Regions from separate parts of the Sphaerisporangium rhizosphaerae genome, predicted to be linked through region 1. Evidence: riboswitches for the same ligand, from Rfam matches in the RefSeq annotation. Region 1 holds a riboswitch; each other region holds the start of a gene.

Region 1 (7,620 bases):
CGGCCGGGGCAGGCGCCCCGCCAGACGGCTCGGCGCCCCCGGCGGCGAACCGAGCCCGCAGGCCGTGGCCGACGCCTTCGACCAGGCCCGGCTCACCCAGGCGCGCCGGCTCGCCGCGATGACCAAGAAGGACCTCGCCGAGCGCGTCGGCGTGACCCCCGCGGCGATCGGCCAGTACGAGACCGGCACGACCCACCCGCGGCCCGACCTCATCCCCCGCCTCGCCGACGCCCTCGACGTCCCGCCGGCCTTCTTCCTGTCAGGACGGCCGCACGGCAAGCTCGACGGCTCCATGGCGCACTTCCGCAGCCTGCGCTCCACCCGCGTGCACCAGCGGGCCAAGGCCGTCGCGTTCGTCGAGCAGGTGTGGGAGCTCACCCACGCGCTGGAGAAGCGCGTCCAGCTCCCCCCCGTCGACCTGCCCGGCTTCTCCGGCGGCGAGGTCCACGCGGGCGCCGAGCCACCCCGCGACCCGGCCGCCACCGCCCGGGCCCTGCGCGGCCACTGGGCGCTCGGCACCGGGCCGATCGCCCACCTCGTCCGCCACATGGAGGCCCACGGCATCGTCGTGGTACTGCCGCCGCCCGACGAGGACGCCACCACGGTGGACGCCTTCTCCACCTCCCACCTGCCGCGCCCGATCGTCGTGCTGACCGCCAACCGGTTCGACGACATCCACCGCTACCGCTTCACCGCCGCCCACGAACTCGGCCACCTCGTGCTGCACGGCGACACGGCCGCAGGCGACCTGCAGCAGGAACGCGAGGCCGACGCCTTCGCCGCCGAGTTCCTCACCCCCCGCGACAGCATCCTCCCCGAGCTTCCCCGGCGCCTCGACCTGCGCAAACTGGCCGAGCTCAAGAACACCTGGGGGGTCTCGGTCGACTCGCTGCTGTACCGCTGCCGCGAGGTCGGCCTGCTGTCGGACTCCTCGACCGGCCGCGCCTACCAGCGCCTGGCCGTCCTGCGCGACCAGCCCGGCTTCGCCAACGAGGCCATCACCGGCTTCCCCGGGGAGCACCCCGTGCTGCTGCGCCAGGCGTTCGACCTGGCCTCCGCCGAGACCGGCCTCACCATGCCCGCACTGGCCGCCCAGCTGGCCTGGCACCTCCCCCGCGTCCGCCAGCTCCTCGGCATCCACGACCACCGCCCCCGCCTCCACCTCGTCCCCTGAGCGGTACGGACAAAGGTCTTCGCTTACACGCCCTGGGGGACGCTCCAGCTCAGTTAAGAGGTCTTCGCCTCCGCGCCCCAAGGGGCGCTACGGCTCAGGAAGTATCTTTTGGGGGGATCCGCCCCCGATCGAGGGCTCCGCCCTCGAGCTCCCGCCAGGAACCTTCATGCCGCCAGTTGCGCGCGTACTTGTTCGCGGAATTCACGCACGCCAACATGGTCGCCGGGCCGGCACCGTCTGACTCGGCTGAGGGGTGCGGCTTGAGCGCACGAAGCGCGGCTTGGCCTTCCGAAGCTCGGATGCCGGCAGCAGCCTCAGGCAGGCACTGGGCGAGCCACTGTGGACCTTCGACAATGGCGATCGTCACAGCGCCAGAAGCAGATCCCAGGGCATCGGCACAACTGTCAACGCTCAACGAGCGCTCGACGCGGGTGGGCTTAAGCCACAGGCGGTGTCAAGCCGTTGGCGGGCGCCGGGCCAGAAGTGCGGGGACGCCGCTGTAGCGGCGGACCAGTCCCGCGAGGCCGTGGTCAATGTATCCAAGGACCTCCACGATCGTCTCGTAGTCGGCGTGCAGGTGGCGGTGGTGGATCGGACAGTGGTGGGCAATCTTGTTCCGCAGCACGCGCAGGTAGTCCAGTTTCTGGTGCAGGTCCCTGCGCCGTCCGCGGTGGTGGGGGAATGCCCGATGCAGGGCGGTGCGCCAAAGACGCTGGTCGTAGCGATTGCCACTGCCCAGCAGGCCGACCCAGAACCCGAACGGCAGCTCATTGACGATCTCCTGCGGGGTGGCTGGGATGGACTGCCGGCGCAGCTGGCCACGCGCATCAGCGATTTTTTGCCGAGCACCGAAGTGCAGATCGGCGCCCGGGGCGTCCCACCAGTCAGCCTGCCCGAACAGCCGGCGCAGCTGCTGGTCGATGACGCTCCGCAGCGCGAGCTCCAAATGCTGCAGCGGCCCGTACAGCCCGCTAGCGATCTCGGTGTTCCAGCAGAACAATCGCAGCGCCGCCACGGTGTCGCCGCCGCACACCGCGACGTACTCACCGAGACGCGCCTGTGAGAGTACTCCGCGCAACCGCAGGGCCTCGGCGTGATCCACCTGACGTCGAACCTTTCAGATGTCGATGTGCTAACGTCGACCGCATAAGCCCCGGATCTGCCTCTGCATCGCACGCAGCCGGGGCACAGCCATTTTCAATGGCCCCGATCTCACCACGAAGTCGGTACTGATGCAGGCAGTTCGACTCCCAAGACACCACCGCGCCGCACTGACCGGCGGAGGTGCGAGCCGTGATCAGCTCCGGACGACCGGCCTGGAGTCCTGCCTCGCCCATGCTTCACCCCCTGATCCTTCCCGTCATCGCACGCCAATGACCAAGTGTGACGCAACGAACACAACAGGTGATGAGACGAAGGCGGAACGACCTGCGAACGACCGATCGGCGTGAGGCGAGCGTGTCCCGGCGGAACGCCGCACCGGCCGCCCTTCATCCATCCCTCGCGACGAGGTTTTCTGCTGCTCCCGGACCACGTACGAACGGAGCGCACTATGCGACCAGGTGACGATGTCGTTCCAGAGTTGCACCTCGCCGCGAGGTATGCGGCGCACGCAACCAGCGGCGAGCACGGCGCGGCGCGCATCCGGCTCGTCGAAGTCCTCCCGCCCGGCGCGGCGGGGCGCCGCGCCAGAGCCGTGCTGCGTCATCTGCTCGAAGAGGCGGGAGCGGCACCGGAGGCGGTCGCCGTGGAGAACTGCACAGAATCCTCGCGCACGGGACATGGATGTTCGGCGACGCCTACACGTTGACGGTCAGCGATCGGGACCTGGACATGGTGCTGGCACGCCATCTCAAGGAGATGGGTCGTGGGCCGGAGGACGGCAGGAACCTGGATTTCCTGCTGGGGAGGGCTCATCGGGGAAGTTCGGGGTGAGAGCACCTTGTCGTCGAGCTCAAGGCTCCTGGGGTCAAGAGCGGGCAGCGTGAAGTAGCGCAGATCAAGAGCTACGCTCAGGCAGTGGCCGGTGACCCGCAGTGCCGTGACGCTCAAGTCTCCTGTGACTTCTGGGTGGTCTCCACGGAGATGGACGACGTCGTGCGACGGGACGCCGCAGCGCCCAACCGCCCGCCCAGCTGTATCGCCGAGCGGGAAGGCGGCGTCCGCATATGGGCGCGCACCTGGAGCGAGATCATTGACGATTGCGAGAAACGCCTCCACTTCTACCGCGAACGGCTGAACCACGACTCAACAGCAGCCACATCGCGGCGCAGATGAGATCGCCCGCCAGCAGTGCCGTGACCCAGCCGGGAGACAGACCCGCGCGAGGGGCGAGGTACATCAGCACCGCCGGGGCGAGGAGCAGCAGCAGTGCCGCGACGGCGACGCATCCGAGCATGGTGATCGCGCCGCGGGTCGCGGGGGCGGGCACGCGGGCGTGCAACTCGCCCTGCAACTCGCCTCGGAACGGCCGGGCGGTGATGACCAGCCGCGCCAGGGCGGCGGGTGGATCCTCCAGCGGGGCGGCGGTCACCGGTACGGCAGCCGTCACTGGCGCGGCGGTCCCCGGCGCGGGGGTCAGGGGGTGGTCGGGGGGCATCGGTGCGGGCTCCGTGGACGTCGGGGCGGCGGGGCCTGGCTCATGAGGCCTTACCGCCGGCGGTGTGGTCGTCGGACCAGAACTCGATCAGTTCCTCGGCGGTGAGCTGCTGTGGCGGACGCGCGGGAGGAGTGCGGCCCGTGCGGACGGCCCAGGTGGTGACCAACAACCCGAGGAGCTCGGCGTCCAGCCGTGCCTGGCGAGACTGCGGCGTCGCGCGGCGCGGGGGCTCGGCACCCGCGCGGGCCGTACGGGTGGCGCGGGTGACGGTGGCGTAGGACAGCATCGACTTCTCTCTCTCGGGGTGAAGGGGTGCCGAACCAACGATGGAGGACGCCGCGCGGGGCCACGACCGACCCAAACATCTCCGGACGACTCCGGAGCCTATGGCCCGGGACCGACGTTTCCCGGCTCCTCGCCCACCGTCGCCGGGATGTCTTCCGCCGGGACCATCCCGACCTATCCGGATCCATCCGGATTTGTTCGGTGGCCTGCGGATTCTCTCGATGGAACGTCCGGCCTCACGTCCGGACAAGGTGGAATTCAGGTTCCGCCGTCAGATTGCCCTGGTTGGTGCAACCATGACTCCATTACCTGACGTAGATCGTCGATCACTCATTCGGCGGAGGGCATGACTGGACATCACCCCGGCGTGGCGGCCTTCATCGGCCGGCTGAACGACCTGCGGGAACTGGCCGGCATGCCGTCCCTCGCCGAACTACGCAGGCTGTCTCACGCGCCCGCCGAGGATGGCCGGCGGTCGAGAGAGCTGGCCGAGAGCACCACACACGACATCCTCACTGGAAAGCGCAACGGGTTGCCCTCCTGGCCGTGGGTGGCCTCGTTCGTGAGCGCCTGCCACCGGGCCGCGGCGGACACAGGGCTGGACGTCACGGCCTTCGGCGGCCTCGCCGACTGGCACTCCCGCTGGTGCGCCGCACGCCCTTCCCTCTCCACCGGCGCCGAGCCGTCTCCGTCCCCCGCTCCGGCAGGCCCACCTGCCGCGACCTCCCTCACCGAGTTTCCGGGCGCCTTCGCCCCAGCGGGGTTTCCCGCCGCACCGGCCATCGAGCCGCCGCTCGGACCGTCCCGCTTCCCACCCGTCCAGAACGAGCCCTTCGCAGTGCCCGGGTGGCCACCTGACCTCGTCGCCCACGCCCCTGCCCCAGTGTTCGAGTGGCCATACCCCGCTGGGCATGTGGAGAGCCCTCCGCCTGCCCCCCTCCACGCGGAGCCCTTCCCGGTACCCGGATGGCCGCCAGACCCTGTTGCCCATGTGGAGAGCCGCCCACCGGCACCCGTCCACACCGATCCCTCCCCAGCGATCGGATGGCCGCCAGACCCTGTTGCCCATGTGGAGGGCCCTCCACCGGCGCCCCGTAAGGCCGATCCGCCGCTCTCGGTGCCGATGCGGCGCTATCTACGGTGGTTCGGTCGCACCGGTGCCCGGCTGGTCCGGCACGCCGAGGCCGGCGACGCCCAGGCATGCCTGCGCCTGTGGGTCATCACCCTGCTCCACGACCGGCTCGCCGAGGCCCGCGACTGGCTCCACCAGGCCGCGGCGGCCGGAGATGACGAAGCGGTGCGGCTGCGCGCTCACCCGGCTCCGCGCAAGGCGGCGACCGAACTGGCGTACGTCTACGCGACCGCCTACGAGACCGAGGGCAACAAGATCAGCCTCGCCATCTTCTTCTACCAACTCGCCGGGCGCCACGGCCACGCGGAGGCCGCTTTCCAGCTCGCGGCGATCCACGCGGGCCGTGGCCATCAATGGCTGGCCGCCACCTGGTTCAGCCGCGCCGCCGATGCCGGGCATCCGCAGGCGTCCGGCAGGTTCACCGCGATCTCCGGGGCAATCAGCGGCGGCGGCGATCTGGACGACCACACGATGCTGGCCGAGCTCGCGAGGGAGTGGAGGCAGGAGCACTCCCGGTGGGGGGCCTCGACGGTCTAGGCTCGAGCCGAGAGTGGACGCGGGAGTCCGGTGGACCGGGCTGAGAGTGCGGCTGGGTGGCCGCAGACCGCTGGAACCTGTCCGGGTCATGCCGGCGTAGGGAGTTGTGTATATGACGACGTCCGAATCCGTCGTTCCGCAGGCGCGGCCGTACAGCGAGGAGCTGTGGGAGGCCATCGCGCCGACGTACAAGGCCATCCTCGACCACCCGTTCATCAGGGGGCTGGTGGAGGGGACGCTGCCGCGCGCGGCGTTCCGGCACTTCGTCGTGCAGGACTCGCACTACCTGCGGGACTACGCCCGCGCGCTGGCCCTGTGCGCGGCCAAGGCGCCCCGTGAGGAGGACGTGCGGGCCTTCGCGAGCGACGCGGTGGGGGCCATCGCCGCCGAGCAGGAGATGCACGCGGCGTTCATGGCCGACCTCGGCGGGTCTGCCGAGCAGGCCGCAGGGCAGCCGGTCGGGCCGACCACGCGCGCCTACACCAGCTACCTGCTGGCGACCGTGTACGGCGGGTCGTTCCTGGACGGGCTCGCGGCGGTGCTGCCCTGTTACTGGATCTACGCCCGGGTGGGCGAGGCGCTGCTGGAAGAGTCCTCACCCGACCCCCTGTACCGCCGGTGGATCGCCGCCTACGGGGACGAGACCTTTCAAAGCGTGGTGCGCCGGGTGGTCTCCCTCGCCGACCACGCGGGCGCCGAGGCGACCGGCGGCCAGCGCGCCCGCGCACTGGAGCACTTCGTCACCACCTCGCGCTACGAGTGGATGTTCTGGGACGCCGCCTGGCGCCAGGAATCCTGGCCCGTCTGACCGGGCGCGACACGTGCCGAACGAGACGGGGTGCGGTCCGGACGGGCGAGGGCGGGGTCAGCCCCGGGTCCAGATCCAGGCGTGACCGTCCTCGTCGTAGTCCGGTTCGCCGCCGACGGCGAGCACCGGGCCGCCGCCGGGCCCGGCCGCCAGGTCGTACACCGCCGGGCTCGACCGGTGCGGGGTCCGCTCGACGGTCCAGTGTCCGCCCGCGTAGTGCACGATCACGTCGCCGCCGCGTTCACCGCCGATCCAGACGCCGCCGCGCCCGTCGGCCGCGACGGCCGTGAAGGCGGGCAGACGGGAGGCCCGGACGCCGGGGAGACGGGAAGCGGGAACGCCGGGCGCGGTCCACCGCGATCCGTCCCATGTGAACAGGACGTTCTCCGGGGGCTCGCCCGGCCGGTTCGCCCGGCCCACGGCCCACGCCTCGCCTGAGGGACTCACCGCCACGCCGGTCAGGCGGCCCTGCTGCGCGGCCGGCGCGGCGGGCAGCGGGGCGGCGGCCCAGCGCTCGCCGTCCCAGCGCGTGATCGCGGGATGCCCGCCCGCCGCGCCGACCGCCCACACCTCGCGCGGCGACGACGCGGCGAAATCCGCCACCTCCATGCCGCCCGGTGATGCGGTCTCGTGCCAGCCCCCGCCCGCCCAGTGCGCCAGGAAGGGCGTCTCGCCGTCCTCGGTGAGCACCCCGGCCATCCACGCCTCGCGGGCCCCGGTCACCGCCGCCGCCTGCAGGACGCGCCCGCCTGGTCCGGCCGGACCGCCCATGCTCGCCCAGCCGCCGCCCTGCCGGCGCCACGCGCGGGCGTCCCCGGTGAAGATCCACGGCAGGCGGCCACCAGGTGCGGCCGAGACGGCGCGGATCCCGATGTCGCGCACCGGGGCCGCGACCTCGCGCCAGGACCGGCCGTCCCAGTGCCTGATCAGCGTGGCGCCCTCGTCGTGGTGGCCTGCGGCCCAGGCGTCGTCCTCGGCGAGCACCAGGGCGGTGTTCATGGAGCCGCCCCACTCGTGCACACCGGTGGCGACCCACTCGGCCTCGCCCTGGGCGACGGACAGCGGGGTGGTCGGGCCCGCCGCCC
Region 2 (7,620 bases), on a different contig from region 1:
TCGCGCAGTTGGACGATGTCCACGCCCGAGGCGAGGACGGCGTCCAGGAACTGGTCGAGATCGCCTTGGCGGCGGCGCCCGTCGGTGCAGAGGTAGAGCCTGGCGTCAGAAAGCGAGCGCCTGGGCACGCCTTTTCACCTCGGTGTGCCGACCGGCGACGATCGCGTCGATGGGGGCTCCCGGCAGGGAGTCGTCGGCGGTGAACAGCCACCGCAGGGCCTCGACGTCGTCGTAGCCGGAGTCGGACAGCACGGTGAGGGTGCCCGGCAGGCCCTTCACCACGTCGTCGCCCGCGATGAACTTCGCGGGGACCTCGGGCTCTGGGCCGCCGCGGCGGACGCCGATGAGCTTCTTGTCCTTCAGAAGCTGCTTGGCGCGCCCGGTGCTGAGCCCGAGCCGCCTGCCCACTTCCGTGAGGGGGAGCCACTCCCCCACCATTTGATCAGTCTCGCGGTCGATCTGTGCAACAGAAAGCGTCACGGAACCACAACTACCACGTCGCGCCTCTTCTCAAACACCCCGCAGGGGGTCACAAGCAGTCGCGCAAGGGTATCGAGGGGTCGATCGCCCGATCAACGTCGACTCTTTGCCCGCCCTCGACGATGCGGCGGCCCTGGACCAGGTCACGGGGACGGTCGACGGTGAGGATGGCGGCCAGCCGGTCGTCCGCGGTGAACCAGCACGCCGCCCACTTGCGGTCGGTCTCGGGGTCGCCGCGCAGCACCAGCCGGCCCCCGTCATGGTGGCCGGCGTACTGCACCATGCGGCCGAACTGCTCGGACCAGAAATAGGGCACCGGGTCGTACACGGCGGACTGGCCGAGCAGGGTGGCCACCGCGGTCTCGGGGGCGTTCAGGGCGGTGTCCCAGTGCTCGACGCGCATGCGCCGCCCGAAGCGCCGCGACCACCAGTTGGCGCAGTCTCCGGCCGCGACGACGCCCTCCATGGAGGTGCGCAGGTGCTCGTCGACCAGGACGCCGTTGTCGATCTCGACGTCCGAGCCGGCCAGCCAGGCGACGTTCGGGCGCACGCCGACGCCGGTTACCACGACGTCGGCCGGGATCCACGAGCCGTCCATCATGGTCAGCCCGCCGGGGTCGATCGAGCCGACCATCGTGCCGAGTCGCAGGTCGATGCCCGCCTCGGCGTACCAGGAGGCGGTGCGGGCGCCGACCTCGGGCCCGAGGGCCACGGCCAGCGGCGACTCGGCGGCCTCGACGACGGTCACCTCGCAGCCGGCGCGGCGGGCCGCGGTGGCGACCTCGGCGCCGATCCACCCGGCGCCGACGATCGCGACGCGGCACTCGGGCACGAGCGCGGCGCGCAGGGCCAGGGAGTCGTCGATGGTGCGCAGCACGTGCTGGGCGCCCTCGCCGCGCAGCCGGACGGGGGTGGCGCCGGTGGCGATGACCAGGCCGTCGTACTCCAGTTCGCCCTCGGTGGTCTCCAGGGCGCCCTCGCGAAGCCCCTTGGCGGAGACGTTGGTGCGCAGATCGACGTCCAGCGCGCCGAGATCGGAGTCGACGACCGTCGAGTCCAGCTCGCCCAGCAGCACGGCCTTGGACAGCGGAGGCCGGTCGTACGGCCGATGGGCCTCCTCGCCGATCAGAGTGACGCGCCCTCGGTATCCGCGCGCCCGTAGCGCCTCGACACTGCGCACGCCGGCCAGTCCGGCCCCCACCACCACGACATGATTCACAACCTGACCCTAAGCGGCCAGGACGGTAACCCGCCAACGGCGATTTGGTAACAAATTGGCTCACTGTCCCCTACGGGCAGTGATGAGACCACTCAAGCGGGTGGCGATGCCGTACCAGGGCGGAAACAGACCGCCTCTCCCGCCGTCCCCGGCCGCGCCGGGACGGGAATAGGCTGGGTCCACCACGCGCGGGAGTCCGGCGAAACCGGGCTGAGAGGAGGGCTGAGGGCCCTCGACCGCCACGAACCTGATCCGGGTCATGCCGGCGAAGGGAGCGGACTCAGATGCAGGTGTCGAACGCGCCCCCAGCCGACGCCGCGCGGCACGCCGACATGGTCGTCGTGGGCGGCGGCATCATCGGGCTCTCGATCGCCTGGCGCGCCGCCCGGCACGGGCGTTCGGTCATCGTCGTCGATCCCGCGCCCGGCTCGGGCGCCTCGCACGCGGCGGCGGGGATGCTCGCCCCGGTCAGCGAGGTCGCCTACACCGAGGAGCCCCTGCTGCGGCTCGGCCTGGCCTCGCTGTCCCGCTGGCCGGCGTTCGCCGCCGAGCTGTCGGCGGAGTCGGGGGTGGACGTCGACCACCGCGGCGAGGGCACGCTCGACGTGGCCTTCGGCGCGGACGACCTGGCTGCGTTGTCCGAGGTGGCCGACTTCCTGGAGAAGTTGTCGCTGCCCGTCCAGCGGCTCACCGGGCGGGAGTGCCGCCGTGCCGAGCCGATGCTCGCCCCCTCCGTCCGGGGCGGCATCCTGGTAGCCGGGGACGCCTGGGTGGATCCCCGCCGCGTCACGGCGGCCCTGCTCGCCGCGCTGGCGCGCCGCGGCGTGCCGGTGTTCGCCGACCGCGTGACGGGGCTGCTCTCCGCGGACGGGCCTGTGCGGGGGGTGCGGTGCGCGAGCGGCGCGGCGATCGGCGCCGGGCTGGTCGTCCTGGCGGCGGGGGCGTGGTCGGGCTCCCTTCCTGGCCTGCCCCCCGAGGTGCTCCCTCCGGTGCGCCCGGTCAAGGGGCAGATCATGCGGCTGCGCGGCGCTCCGGGGTTCCTCGGCCGGTGCGTGCGCGGCGTCGTGCACGGTTCGCGTGCCTACCTCGTGCCGCGCGGCGACGGCGAGATCGTGCTCGGCGCCACGCAGGAGGAGATGGGGTTCGACACCCGGGTGACCGCCGGGGCGCTGTGGGAGCTGCTGCGCGACGCCCGCGAGCTGGTGCCCGGGATCACCGAGCTGGAGGTGGTCGACCTGGCGGCGGGGCTGCGCCCGGGAACGCCGGACAACCTGCCGGTGATCGGCCCGAGCGGCGTGGACGGGCTGGTGCTGGCCACCGGCCACCACCGGGGCGGCGTCCTGCTGTGCCCGCTCACCGCCGAGCTGGTGGCCGGCGACCCCGACCCGGGGCTCGTCCCTCTCGCGGCGCTCTGCTCCCCTCTGCGCTTCACCGAGGCCCACCGATGAACGAAGGAGGAACGGGGCGCGCGCCCTGGCGGCGGCCAGGGCCCTCCCGCGCCCCGGAACGGCGATGAATGTGATGATCAACGGTGTGTCCTGCGACCTGCCCGCCGGGGCGACCGTCGCCCGGGCGGTCCAGGAGCTGACCTCGTCGGGCGCGGGCGTCGCGGTGGCGGTGAACGACGAGGTGGTGCGGCGCGGCGCGTGGCAGTCCACCACGCTCAGCGAGCACGACCGCGTCGAGGTGCTGACGGCGGTGCAAGGTGGCTGACCACGGCGCCGGCCCCGCGGCGGGACACGACATCGGCCGCAGCGGCGCCACCAGCGCGCCCGGGGACGACCTCGACCCCATCGGGGCGCACCCGGCGCCGGGGCACGACCTCGACGAGGCGGGCGACGCGCTGGTCATCGCCGGGGAGAAGTTCACCTCCCGGCTGATCATGGGGACGGGGGGCGCGCCCTCGCTGGACGTCCTGGACCAGGCGCTGGCCGCCTCCGCCACCGAGATCACCACGGTCGCCATGCGGCGCCTGGACCCGGCGGCCCGGGGGTCGGTACTGGACGTGCTGCGCGGCCGGGGCGTCAAGGTGCTGCCCAACACGGCGGGCTGCTTCACCGCGGGCGAGGCCGTGCTGACCGCGCGCCTGGCGCGCGAGGCGCTCGGCACCGACTGGGTGAAGCTGGAGGTCATCAACGACGAGCGCACGCTGCTCCCCGATCCCATCGAGACCTTCGACGCCGCCGAGCGGCTGGTCGCCGACGGGTTCGTCGTCCTGCCCTACATCGGGGACGACCCGGCGCTCGCGCGGCGGCTGGAGCAGGCGGGGTGCGCGGCGGTGATGCCCCTGGGCTCCCCGATCGGCTCGGGTCTCGGCATCCGCAACCCGCACAACATCGAGCTGATCGTCGAGGCGGCGGCCGTCCCGGTGATCCTGGACGCCGGCATCGGCACGGCGAGCGACGCGGCCCTGGCGATGGAGCTAGGATGCGACGCGGTCCTGCTCGCCAGCGCCGTCACCCGCGCCCAGCGGCCCGGCCTGATGGCGTCGGCGATGCGCGAGGCCGTTCTGGCAGGTCGCATGGCGCGCCTCGCCGGCCGGATCCCCCGGCGGCGGTACGCTGAGGCCTCCTCGCCGGCGATCGAGCCGCGTGCCAGGTGACAACGATGACCCCTTGGGGACGGGAGAACATGTCGGCATCGGCTTGGGATGTGCTTGCCCTCCCCCCGGCAAACCGCCCGTAAACTCACTCCCGTGGACACGACGGTTGCGGACCCCCTTCTAGGGCGGCTGCTGGACGGGCGGTACCGGGTCGAATCCCGCATCGCCCGGGGCGGCATGGCCGCTGTCTACCTGGCCCTGGACGTCCGGCTCGACCGCACGGTCGCCCTGAAGGTCATGCACCCCTCGCTCGCCGAGGACCCCGACTTCGTCCGCCGCTTCATCGGCGAGGCCAAGTCCGTCGCCAGCCTGTCGCACCCGAACGTCGTGCACGTCTTCGACCAGGGCACCGACGCGGGCAACGTCTACCTGTCGATGGAGTACGTCCCCGGGCGCACCCTGCGCGACGTGCTCCGCCGGCGGGGGCGCCTTCCCGCCCGCGAGGCCCTGGAGATCCTCATCCCGGTGCTGGCCGCCCTCGGCGCGGCCCACCAGGCCGGCATGGTGCACCGGGACGTCAAGCCCGAGAACGTCCTGCTGACCGACGACGGCCGGGTCAAGGTCGTCGACTTCGGGCTGGCCCGCGCGATCGAGGCGGGCAACCAGACCAAGACCGGCGTGATGATCGGCACCATCGCGTACATGTCGCCCGAGCAGGTGACCGCCGGGGTGGCCGACGCGCGCAGCGACGTGTACGCCGCGGGGGTGCTGCTGTTCGAACTGCTGACCGGGCAGCAGCCCTATCAGGGCGAGAGCCCCATGTCGGTGGCCTACCGCCACGTCCACGACCGGGTCCCCGCGCCCTCGGCGGTCGTCCCGGGCACGCCGCAGGCGCTGGACGCGCTGGTGCTCTCGGCGACCGACCGCGACCCCGCGCGCCGTCCGGCCGACGCCACGGCCATGCTGGTCGCCGCCGTCGAGGCCCACCGCACGCTGCCGCGCGACCCGGGGCCGCACGTCCCGCCCGCCGGCGCGACGTCCCCCTCGATGCTCCGCGAGACCGGCGTGATGCCGCGCGAGGCCGTCCCGCCGGCCCATCCCACTCTCGTCCACTCCCAGACCGAGATGCTGGCCGCCCCGCCGGTGGCGCCGGGCCCGCCCGGCGGACGCCGCGGCGTCCGGCCGGTCTGGCTCATCGTGGCGCTGGCCGTCGTCATGATCGGCGCGGTCGCCGGCACCGGCTGGTGGTTCTCCGAGGGCCGCTACACCAAGGTCCCCGACCTGCTCGGCCTCAACGTCACCCTCGCCAAGGAGAAGGCCGAGAGGCAGGGCTTCGCGGTCAAGATCGGCCCGGCCGAGCACGACGACAAGCTCGCCGAGGACAAGGTGCTGCGCACCGATCCCGAGCCGGGCAAGGACGTCCTCAACGACGCGGTCATCACGCTCATCCCCTCCTCCGGTCCGGTCAAGATCGCCGTGCCGAACGTGCTGAACCTCTCCCAGGGCGACGCGCAGGCGAAGATCTCCGAGGCGGGGCTGACCCCCGGCCCGGTCAGCCGGGTGCCCAGTGACACCGTCCAGCGCGGCCTGGTGATGCGCACCAGCCCGCAGGTCGGCACGAAGGTCCGCGAGGGCAGCCGCGTGCAGCTCGTCCTGAGCGCCGGGCTGCTGATGCCGGACGTCAGCGACATGCAGTGCGACCAGGCCGACGCGTTCCTGCGGCAGAAGGGCTTCGTCCCGACGGTCGTGCAGCAGACCGACAACGCCCAGCCCAACACCATCATCGCGCAGGTCCCGACCGCGCGGTCGGAGGTCACCGCCGGGCAGAACGTGCAGCTCACCTGCTCCAAGGGGCCCGACACCGGCTTCCACTGGCCGTGGGAGAGGCCCGACAACCCCCAGCCCGGCCAGGCGCTCGTCGCCATCCCCGACGTCCGGTTCAAGAAGGTCGCCGACGCCACGAACGAGCTGCGCGCGGCCGGGTTCAAGGTCCGGGTGCGCCGCATCGCCGGCACCGGCGCCGTCGTGGCCGAGAACCCCCTCGGCCAGGCCCCGGCGGGCACCCGCATCACCATCTGGCACTGACCGGCCGCCCCGCGCCGTTCTCCCGCTCAGGTGACGACCGTGATGATTTCCGCAACACGGTCGGACATGGCGCTTTACCGTGATGGTGGGAGAACGATGCGTAAGGGGATGAGTCGTGGATCCGATCGTGCTGGCCGCGGGGACGGCCCTGGTGACCGCGATGGCCACCGACGCCTGGGAGCAGGCACGAAAGGCGGCGGTCGCCCTGTGGCGGCGGACGCGTCCCGACGAGGCCGACTCCGTCGCCGGTGAGCTCGCCGAGGTACGCGCCCAGGTGATCGCGGCCCGCCGCGAGGGTGACGCCGAGACCGAGCGGGCGCTGGCCGGTTCCTGGCAGATACGGCTCCAGCGGTTGCTGCGCGCCGACCCCGACCTCGCGGCCGAGCTGCGCCGGGTCCTGGCCGAGGAGCTCTCCCCCGCCGCGACCGGAGACGGGGCGTCGCGGGCCGCCACGGTCACGATGGACGCCACCGCCAACGATCACGGCCGGGTCTATCAGGCCGCCCGCGACCAGCACATCACGGAGTCCTGACCGCCCAACGCGCGGCCCACCCCACCGGACGGTGCCATGACCTCCGACGACCCGCCCGCCTCGGACACGACTCCCGACGCCCCGCACACCTCCGGCACAACCCCGGACGACCCGCCCGCCTCCGGTACGCCTCCCGACGGCTCGCCGGCCCCCGGGGCGGCCTCGGGCCGGCCGGACTCCGGGACGGGCTCCGGCCGTGGAGGCTCGGGTGTCCATCTGGAGGCGCACGCCTCGGGACAGGCCCAGGTGCACCAGGCCGGGCGCGACCAGCATTTCCACTACGGCGACGGCGCGCGCGAGCGGGTGCGCACCACGCCCGGCGCCGTCACCGGCGAATGCCCCTATCCAGGACTGGCCGCCTTCGACCGGGCACAGGCGAGGTGGTTCTTCGGACGGGACGAGCTGGTCGCCGAACTGGTCGCGCGCCTCGACCGGCGTCTGGACTCGGGCGGCGTCCAGATGGTCCTGGCGCCGTCCGGCGCGGGGAAGTCGTCGCTGCTGCGGGCGGGGCTGCTGCCCAGGCTGGCGCAGGGCGCCCTGCCCGGGTCGCACCGATGGCCGCTGCTGGTGTTCACTCCCACCGCGGACCCGATGCGGGCCCTCGCCGCGTGCGTGGCCGCCCTGGCCGGCGAGCCGGACGGCCTCGCGGCCGGCGGCCATGGTGTCGAGACCGCCGACGGTCCGGGCGGCCGCACTCGCGCTGACACGGCGGACACGGCGGACACGGCGGACGCAGCAGACGCAGCAGACGCAGCAGACGCA
Region 3 (7,620 bases), on a different contig from region 1:
CCCGGGGTCCTCGCCGTGGGCACCGGCGAGCGCACCACTCCGGCCGGGGTGGAGCGGCTGTGCCGGCGGGTCTTCGCCGCGGGGCTGGCGCACACCGTCCTCGCGGTGCCGATCGCCCAGCAGCGGGCCACCATGCACCTGGACACCATCTGCACGATGGTGGATTTGGACACCGTGGTCATGTACCCGCCGGTCGCCTACTCGCTGCAGGCCTACACCGTGACCTCGGCGGAGGGCGGTGAGCTGCGCGTCTTCGAGCCCCGGCCGTTCCTGGAGGCGGCCGCGCAGGCCATGGGGGTCGAACGGGTGAAGGTGATCGACACCGGGCTGGACCCGGTGACCGCGGAGCGCGAGCAGTGGGACGACGGCAACAACACTCTGGCGCTGGCGCCACGGGTGGCGGTGGCCTACGAGCGCAACGTGGAGACCAACGCCCGCCTGGAGGCCGCGGGTGTGAAGGTCATCCGAATTGCGGGCAGCGAACTCGGCAGCGGCCGGGGAGGCCCACGCTGCATGTCATGCCCTGTAAGCAGGGAGCGTCTAGCCGCACTCGCGTAGGGCCCCTATTTCGGGCGTCCGAACTTGCGAATTAAGGACAGCGACCGGGGCGTGGATGACCGCCCACACCGTGGTCACGTCTTCGTCGTGACGCACCCCCCAGCGCTCGGCGAGGAACTCGACGATGCCGAGCCCCCGGCCGCCCAGTGAGGACAGGGCCGGCCGGCCCGCGCGGGGCTCCGTGGCCGCTCCCCCGTCACTCACCGTGACCTCGAGGTGGTCCTCCGCCCACTCCCAGGTGGCCATGATCTGGCCTGATGGGAGGGGGTGGGCGTGACGCAACGCATTGCTCAGCAACTCGCTCACCACCAGGACGGCGTCCTCTATGGCGGTGGCGAACACCCCGCATGCCTCGAGATCGGCGCTGAGACGCTGGCGTGCGACGGCGACGCTGGTCGGCGCATACGGCAACAGCACGACGCCCTCACTTCCCCGTTCTCCTGCATTTCCCCCTGAGGAAAACACATCCCAGTACGACCGAAATGCCCCGTTCGATGGTTCTGGAAACCGCGCGGCGATCATTGCTTGTGCAGATTCGACAATAGGCGCGGCCATCTGTGACCAGCTCGTTACCGCTTCGGTGTGTCGGATCCGATATAGGCGTCGGCGATGCTCAAAACGAATCGCATTCGGGTGCCGCCGCCGGGACGCGCGTGCGCGGTCACCTCGCCGCCCTGCGCACGGGCGAGGGTGCGCGCGATGTAAAGCCCGAGCCCCACGCCGCCGAAACGCCGGCGGTCGCCGCTGTCGGCCTGGACGAACCGCTCGAAGACCCGCTCGCGGTCCTCCGGCGCGATGCCGACGCCCTCGTCGTCGACGGCCAGGACGACGCGGCCGTCCTCCGGCCAGGCCAGCACCCTGATCAGGCCGCCGTCCGGCGAGTACTTGAAGGCGTTCTCCAGCAACTGGCCGAGCAGGATGTCGGTGGCCAGGGCGTCCCCGTCGACCAGCGGCAGGTCGCCCGGGATGTCCACCTCCACGTGGTGCCGGTCGGACAGCACCGGCATGCCCAGCGTCGCCGCGCGCACGCGCTCGCCCAGGTCGAAGCTCTCCAGCCTGATCTTGAACTTCTCCCCGCCCGCCCGCGCGCCGAGGAGCAGATGGTCCATGAGCCGGCCGAGGTCGCGCGCCCGCTCGGCGATGGTGCGCACGGCCGAGCGCCGCTCGACGTCCGACAGCTTGTCCCACCGCGCGTCCAGGGTGCTGGCGAAGCCCTGGACGACCGTGATCGGAGTGCGCAGCTCGTGGCTGGTGGTGGCCAGGAACAGGTCCTTGGCCTCCTCGAGCTCCTTGGCCAGCGTCACGTCGCGGAAGTCCACGACGACCTCGGCGGTCTCGCCGATCCCGGCGCTGACCACGTCCAGCCAGCGGCCGGAGGGGAGCTGAGTGGTGAGCTTCTCGCCGGGCCCGGGCAGCGGGAACGGCGGGTGGACGCCGATCACCTCCGCCGCCGCCAGGCCGGTCAGCTCCTCCGCGGCGGGGTTCCACTGGGTGACCCGACCGCCCCCGTCGAGCACGGCGATGCCGTCCGCGCTGGCGTCGACGACGGCGCGCTCGTGCGCCCGCTGCCGCACCGCGTCCTGGTAGGCCATGGCGTTGGCGAGCGCGATGCCGGCGTGCCCGGCGAGGAGCTCCAGCAGCTCCAGCTCGATGTGGCCGGCCTTGTGCTCGGCGAACAGCGCGTACAGGGCCCCGTAGGGCCGGCCGCCGACCGCCGCCACGCCGAGCGCGATGGTGTGCAGGCCGGGCAGCTCCGACCAGATCAGCTCGTCCAGCACCGCCTGGTCGCCGGTCTCCAGCAGCACCGTCTTGCCGGTGCGCAGCAGCTTGCCGACCAGGCTGCTGTGCAGGTCGGCGGTCGCGCCCTTCACGCGCTCCGGCAGGCCGTGGGTGCTCACCAGCCGCAGCCGCTCGTCCTCGATCAGCACGAAGCCGCCCGCGTCGGCCCCGGTCAGCTCGGTGAGGCTCGCGGCGATGCGGTCCAGGACCGGCTCCAGCTCCAGCTCGGCGTTGATGTCGCCCACCACGTCGGTGAGCCGCCGCACGAGGCGCGCGCGGCGGGCGGCCCGCTCGCGGGCGACCGCGTCGTTCTCCGCCGGGTGGTAGACGCTCACGTACCCGAGCAGCGCGCCGGCCTCCGACCGCAGCGCACTGATGTCCACGCCCACGTCCAGCAGTGAGCCGTCGCAGCGCAGGCGTTTGGTGCGCAGGGAGACCGGGCCGCCGGTGCGCACCCGTTCCAGCACCGCGTTGTGCTCGGCCACCAGCTCGTCGGGCACGAGCGGCGCCCGGCGCCCGGTCATCTCGGCCGCGGACCAGCCGAACAGGCGCTCCGCCGCAGGGTTCCAGATCAGTACGGTAAGATCACGATCGAGGGTTACGACGGCATTGGGCGAGCTCGCGATGACAGCGCGGGCAAAGCCGTCATCGAGGTTCTCTCCCCTGTCGTCACTCATGACCCCCATCGTGCCCGTTTTTGCCCCCGCGCCTTGGCACTTTCGATGTGCGAATCATCGCATTCGGCGCAGCGGCCGATGACATGGGCGCCACTCCCTCCGGCACGGCCGGGAGCAGGGCTCCCTCCGATACGCTGCCGGTAGGCGAGAGGGGTACGGCCATGACGACAGGGGATCTCGAGGCCCTGGTGCGGGTGACCGCTCCCGGCTATGTGGGCGAGACCCCGCCCGAGGTGGCCTTCGGCACCACCGACACGCCGGTCGGGGCGCTCGCGCTCGCCGTCACCGCGCGCGGCGTGGTCGCGTGCAGCTACGAGAACGAGCACGTCATCTTCGCCCGCGTCTCCCGCGAGATCGGGACGTTCATCGGCCCCGACCCGCGGCGCCTGGACCCGGTCCGGCGCGAGCTGGACGCCTACTTCTCCGGCAGGCTGCGCGCGTTCACCGTTCCGGTCGACCTGCGGCTGGCCACGCCCTTCGCCCGCACGGTGCTGCAGATGACGATGGCCGTGCCCTACGGCCGCGTGACGACCTACCCCGAGATCGCCGAGCGCATCGGGCGTCCGCAGGCGCTGCGCGCGATCGGCAACGCCCTGACGGCCAACCCGGTGTGCGTCATCGTCCCCTGCCACCGGGCGCTGGAGGCGCCGGGACGGCCGGGAGGTTACGCCGGCGGCCCCGCCGCCAAGGAGGCCCTGCTGCGCCTGGAGGCCGCGGCGGACTAGGCGCGGGCGCGCCGCCTCAGCAGGCCCACCAGCAGCGTCGCCAGCGCCGAGACGACGAACGCGGCCAGCGCCGCGCTCATCCACGGCTGCCGCTCGAACCCGATCAGCTCGCGAAGCGCCGCCCAGCGCTCGTCCCACCACTCCAGCGTGGCCGCTCCGGTGAACACCCAGTACGCCACGAAGCCGAGCAGCCAGGGAACGAGCATCGCCCAGCGCGAGGGCGCGTCCTGCGAGGTGTCCCACCGCGCGGCCCCGCCCAGCACGAAGTAGTCGACCACGAGCACGGCGAACATCGGGACGAACACCGCGCCGATCACCCCGAGGAAGGCCCCGTAGGAGTTGACGTTGGCGAACAGCGCGACGCCGGTCGTCAGCACGCCCACTCCGACCGAGAAGACCCGCCGGTCGACCCGGGGCAGCAGGTTCTGCAGGGACATGGCCGTGGAGTAGACGTTGGCGAACGACTGGTCGGCCTCCCGCAGCACCAGGACGCCGAAGAACAGCGCGCCGAGCGGCACCGCGACGAACGCGTTCCAGACCCGGTCAGGGTCGTTGCCGACCAGGGCGAGGGCGACGATGCCGAGCACCAGGCACGCCACCTGGGCGATCGTGTAGCCGGTGACCACCCCGGCGAACGCCGCCCGCCCGGACCGCGAGTGCCGGGCGTAGTCCGCCGCGACCGGGACCCAGGAGACCGACAGCGCGATCACGTAGTCCACGGCGGGGGCGAACGCGTTCCAGCTCCCGCCGCCCAGGTGCGGCGCCTCGCGCAGCAGCGCCACCGCGAGCCACACCATCGCGACGACCACGGCGGCCGTCACGAAGCGGCGCAGGAGGCGGATGGCGCCCAGCGGGCGGAGGGTCAGGGCGATCGTCAACGCCCCGGCGGCCAGCACCCAGACCGCGTACGGCACGGAGTCGCCGAAGACGGCCTGTGCCCCGTTGGCGATCACCCACAGCTCGAAGGCCCCCCAGCCGAGCATCTGGACGATGTTCAGCACGGTCGGCAGGTACGACAGCCGGGCCCCGAACAGCCCGCGCAGCAGCACCATCGCGGGCGCGCCCGTGCGGGCGCCGGGGATGGCCGCCAGGCCCACCATGACGGTGCCGACCAGGCTGCCCACCACGGCGGCCAGCACGGCCGCGACCATGCTCAGCGGCGCGCCGCCCAGCGGGTCGAGAAGGTACAGGGCGCCGGAGAAGCCGAGCAGGCTCACCCCGAGGTTGGCCCAGAAGGCGCCCTGGTCGAGGAATCCGAGGGTCTTCGGAGGGGCCTCGCCGAGGGTCAGGGGGACTTCATCGACGGCGGACGTCATCGCACGCTCCCTACGCCGGCATTACCCGGACAGGTTCCGGCGGTCGGCGGCGCGCCCAGCCTTCGCTGGGAACCGCCCTCTCAGCCCGGTGACGCCCGAGCTCCCGCGCTATGTATTTTGCGCGATTATTACATCCGGCCGTCAGGCGACGTAGGGCTGCCCCCCGTTCTCGGCGACCATGGGACGCCCGGCCGCCTCCCACGAGTGCATGCCGCCCCCGACGTTGACGGCCTCACGGCCCACGTGGTTGAGCCAGGCCGTGGCCTGGGCGGACCGGCCGCCGACGCGGCACACGACGTACACCGGGACTCCGGCGGGGATCTCCTCGACCCGCTGCTGCAGCGTGCCGAGCGGTATGTGGACGGCCGTCGGGGCGTGGCCCGCCTGCCACTCGTCGGGCTCGCGCACGTCGAGCAGGTAGGCGTCGTCGGGCACGGCCCCGGCCTGGATCTCTGGGACGGTCATGCCGACCATTGTCCCCGCTTCGCGAGCCTTCCGCCCGCTAACGGAGGGTTGTCGCGCCGTGACGCCGGGAAGTTTTCCCTTCGCGCACCGGCGAAGCACCGCAAAACACCTCAGAGCCACCGCGCGGCCGGCCACCTGGGACCATCACTCGCGCGGCGGGAACGGCCCCGGGGCGAGCGGGCCCGCCGGACGAGCCGAGGCCGCCTCACTTGAGCAGCCGGGACATCCTGCGGTCGGCCAGCGGCTTGCCGCCGGTCTGGCAGGTCGGGCAGTACTGCAGGGAGGAGTCGGCGAAGGAGACCTCCCTGATCGTGTCCCCGCACACCTCGCACGGCTCTCCGGCGCGCCCGTGGACCCGCAGGCCGGACTTCTTCTCGGTCTTGAGGTCCTTGGCGGCCAGACCGCGCGACCGCTCGACGGCCTCGCGCAGGGTGGTGACGATCGCCTCGTGCAGGTCGGCGACCGCGGTGTCGCTCAGCGAGTCGGCGATCTTGAACGGGGACATCTTGGCCGCGTGCAGCACCTCGTCGGAGTAGGCGTTGCCGATGCCCGCGATGATCTTCTGGTCGCGCAGCAGCCCCTTGATCTGCGTGCGACTGCCGCTCACGATGCCCTTGAGCACGTCGGGGGTGAAGCCGGGCGCCAGCGGATCGGGGCCGAGGCTCGCGATGCCGGGCACCTCGACCGGGTCGGTGACGACGTAGAGGGCCAGGCGCTTCTGGGTGCCGGCCTCGGTGAGCTCGAAGCCCGGCGCCCGGCCGTCGTCGTCGGGGGCGAACCGCAGCCGCACGGCCAGCGGCCCCTTGCCCGGACGCACCGGCCTGGCTCCCGACAGGTCCTCCCGCCAGCGCAGCCAGCCGCCGCGGGCCAGGTGGGTGACGAAGTGCAGCCCGTCGCAGTCGAGGTCGAGGAACTTGCCGTGGCGGGCCACGGCGGTCACCGCCAGGCCGCCGAGCGAGGTGACCGGCGGCCGCACGGTCTTCAGGGCCTGGAAGGCCACCACGTCCACACCGGCGACCACGCGGCCGACGGCCCGCTCGCGCAGGAACTCGGCGAGCGACTCCACCTCGGGAAGCTCGGGCATGCCATCACACTAACCGCTGACCGAGGGTCCGCCCGGTGAGCGGCCGGCGGGTGCGCGCGGCCGCTGACCGCGGGCCTACTTGGTGAGCACGTCCTTGGGCACCGGCTTGTCCTCGGCCAGGGAGCCGAACAGCCGCAGCGCGCGCTGGGTGTCCCACTTGACGACCGCGGCGCCGTTGATGGTGGGCAGCGAGCCGATGGGGACGGCGGTGGCGACCGGGTCGCCGCTCATGGCCATCCCGAGCGACAGCAGGTCGAAGGTGCCCGTGCCGCCGTCGACGGCGACCGAGTCGGTGGCGGCCATCGCCAGCGGCACCGATCGGAAGGGGTTGACCAGCACGCCGGGGCTCGCGGCCTTCTTGACCACGGCCGAGAAGAACTGCCGCTGGCGCTGGGTGCGGTCGAAGTCGGGGATCGCGCCGGTCGCCCGGGTGCGGACGAAGCCCAGCGCGGTGCCGCCCTCCATGTCCTGGCAGCCCTTCTTCAGGTTGATGCCGGCCTTGGGGTCCTTGATGTTCTGCTTGACGCAGATGTTCACCCCGCCGATCGCGTCGACGATGCCGACGAAGCCGCCGAACCCGATCTCCATGTAGTGGTCGAGGCGGATGCCGGTGACCTTCTCCACGGTCTTGGCCAGCAGTTTGGGGCCGCCGAAGGCGTAGGCGGCGTTCAGCTTGTCGCTGCCGTGCCCGTCGATCGGCACGAACGAGTCGCGGGGCAGGCTGACCAGGGTCGGCCGGCCGCTGCCGGCCGGCACGTGCAGGAGCATCATCGTGTCGGTGCGCTTGCCGACGGCCCGGCCGGTGGCGAGCTTCTTGCGCTGGGCGGCCGTCAGCCCGGCCCGGCTGTCGGAGCCGACCAGCAGCCAGTCTTCGCCCGGGGTGGCCGCCGGGCGCCCGGCGTAGTCGGTGAGCGAGTCCACGACGTTGAGCCGGGAGTTGATCCAGAAGAACCCGCCGACGGCGAGCACGATCAGCAGCACCAGCACGACCGCGAGGACGCGGAGCACCAGACGGC

The links. Region 1 has a riboswitch for thiamine pyrophosphate ahead of tenA (thiaminase II). Riboswitches for the same ligand answer to the same signal wherever they lie in the genome.
Region 2: another riboswitch for thiamine pyrophosphate. It lies ahead of thiO (glycine oxidase ThiO); the one in region 1 lies ahead of tenA (thiaminase II).
Region 3: another riboswitch for thiamine pyrophosphate. It lies ahead of ACFQSB_RS16980 (purine-cytosine permease family protein); the one in region 1 lies ahead of tenA (thiaminase II).

Annotation. Positions count from the first base shown of each region.
Region 1 covers NZ_JBHTCG010000004.1:104,476-112,095, forward strand. Annotated here, with positions in the region: gene ACFQSB_RS07600 (helix-turn-helix domain-containing protein) at 1-1,174, shown strand, start outside; gene ACFQSB_RS07605 (hypothetical protein) at 1,629-2,276, opposite strand; gene ACFQSB_RS07610 (hypothetical protein) at 3,366-3,725, opposite strand; gene ACFQSB_RS07615 (hypothetical protein) at 3,814-4,059, opposite strand; gene ACFQSB_RS07620 (SEL1-like repeat protein) at 5,182-5,727, shown strand; TPP riboswitch at 5,737-5,847, shown strand; gene tenA (thiaminase II) at 5,840-6,535, shown strand; gene ACFQSB_RS07630 (hypothetical protein) at 6,593-7,620, opposite strand, start outside.
Region 2 covers NZ_JBHTCG010000006.1:330,879-338,498, reverse strand. Annotated here, with positions in the region: gene thiE (thiamine phosphate synthase) at 1-128, opposite strand, end outside; gene ACFQSB_RS12225 (Rv2175c family DNA-binding protein) at 106-438, opposite strand; gene ACFQSB_RS12220 (NAD(P)/FAD-dependent oxidoreductase) at 530-1,699, opposite strand; TPP riboswitch at 1,878-1,990, shown strand; gene thiO (glycine oxidase ThiO) at 1,984-3,147, shown strand; gene thiS (sulfur carrier protein ThiS) at 3,212-3,412, shown strand; gene ACFQSB_RS12205 (thiazole synthase) at 3,582-4,301, shown strand; gene pknB (Stk1 family PASTA domain-containing Ser/Thr kinase) at 4,395-6,326, shown strand; gene ACFQSB_RS12195 (hypothetical protein) at 6,442-6,858, shown strand; gene ACFQSB_RS12190 (WD40 repeat domain-containing protein) at 6,895-7,620, shown strand, end outside.
Region 3 covers NZ_JBHTCG010000010.1:45,010-52,629, reverse strand. Annotated here, with positions in the region: gene ACFQSB_RS17000 (arginine deiminase) at 1-558, shown strand, start outside; gene ACFQSB_RS16995 (ATP-binding protein) at 541-975, opposite strand; gene ACFQSB_RS16990 (PAS domain S-box protein) at 1,128-3,014, opposite strand; gene ACFQSB_RS16985 (methylated-DNA--[protein]-cysteine S-methyltransferase) at 3,176-3,739, shown strand; gene ACFQSB_RS16980 (purine-cytosine permease family protein) at 3,736-5,055, opposite strand; TPP riboswitch at 5,046-5,172, opposite strand; gene ACFQSB_RS16975 (rhodanese-like domain-containing protein) at 5,197-5,529, opposite strand; gene ACFQSB_RS16970 (Fpg/Nei family DNA glycosylase) at 5,726-6,604, opposite strand; gene ACFQSB_RS16965 (LCP family protein) at 6,680-7,620, opposite strand, start outside.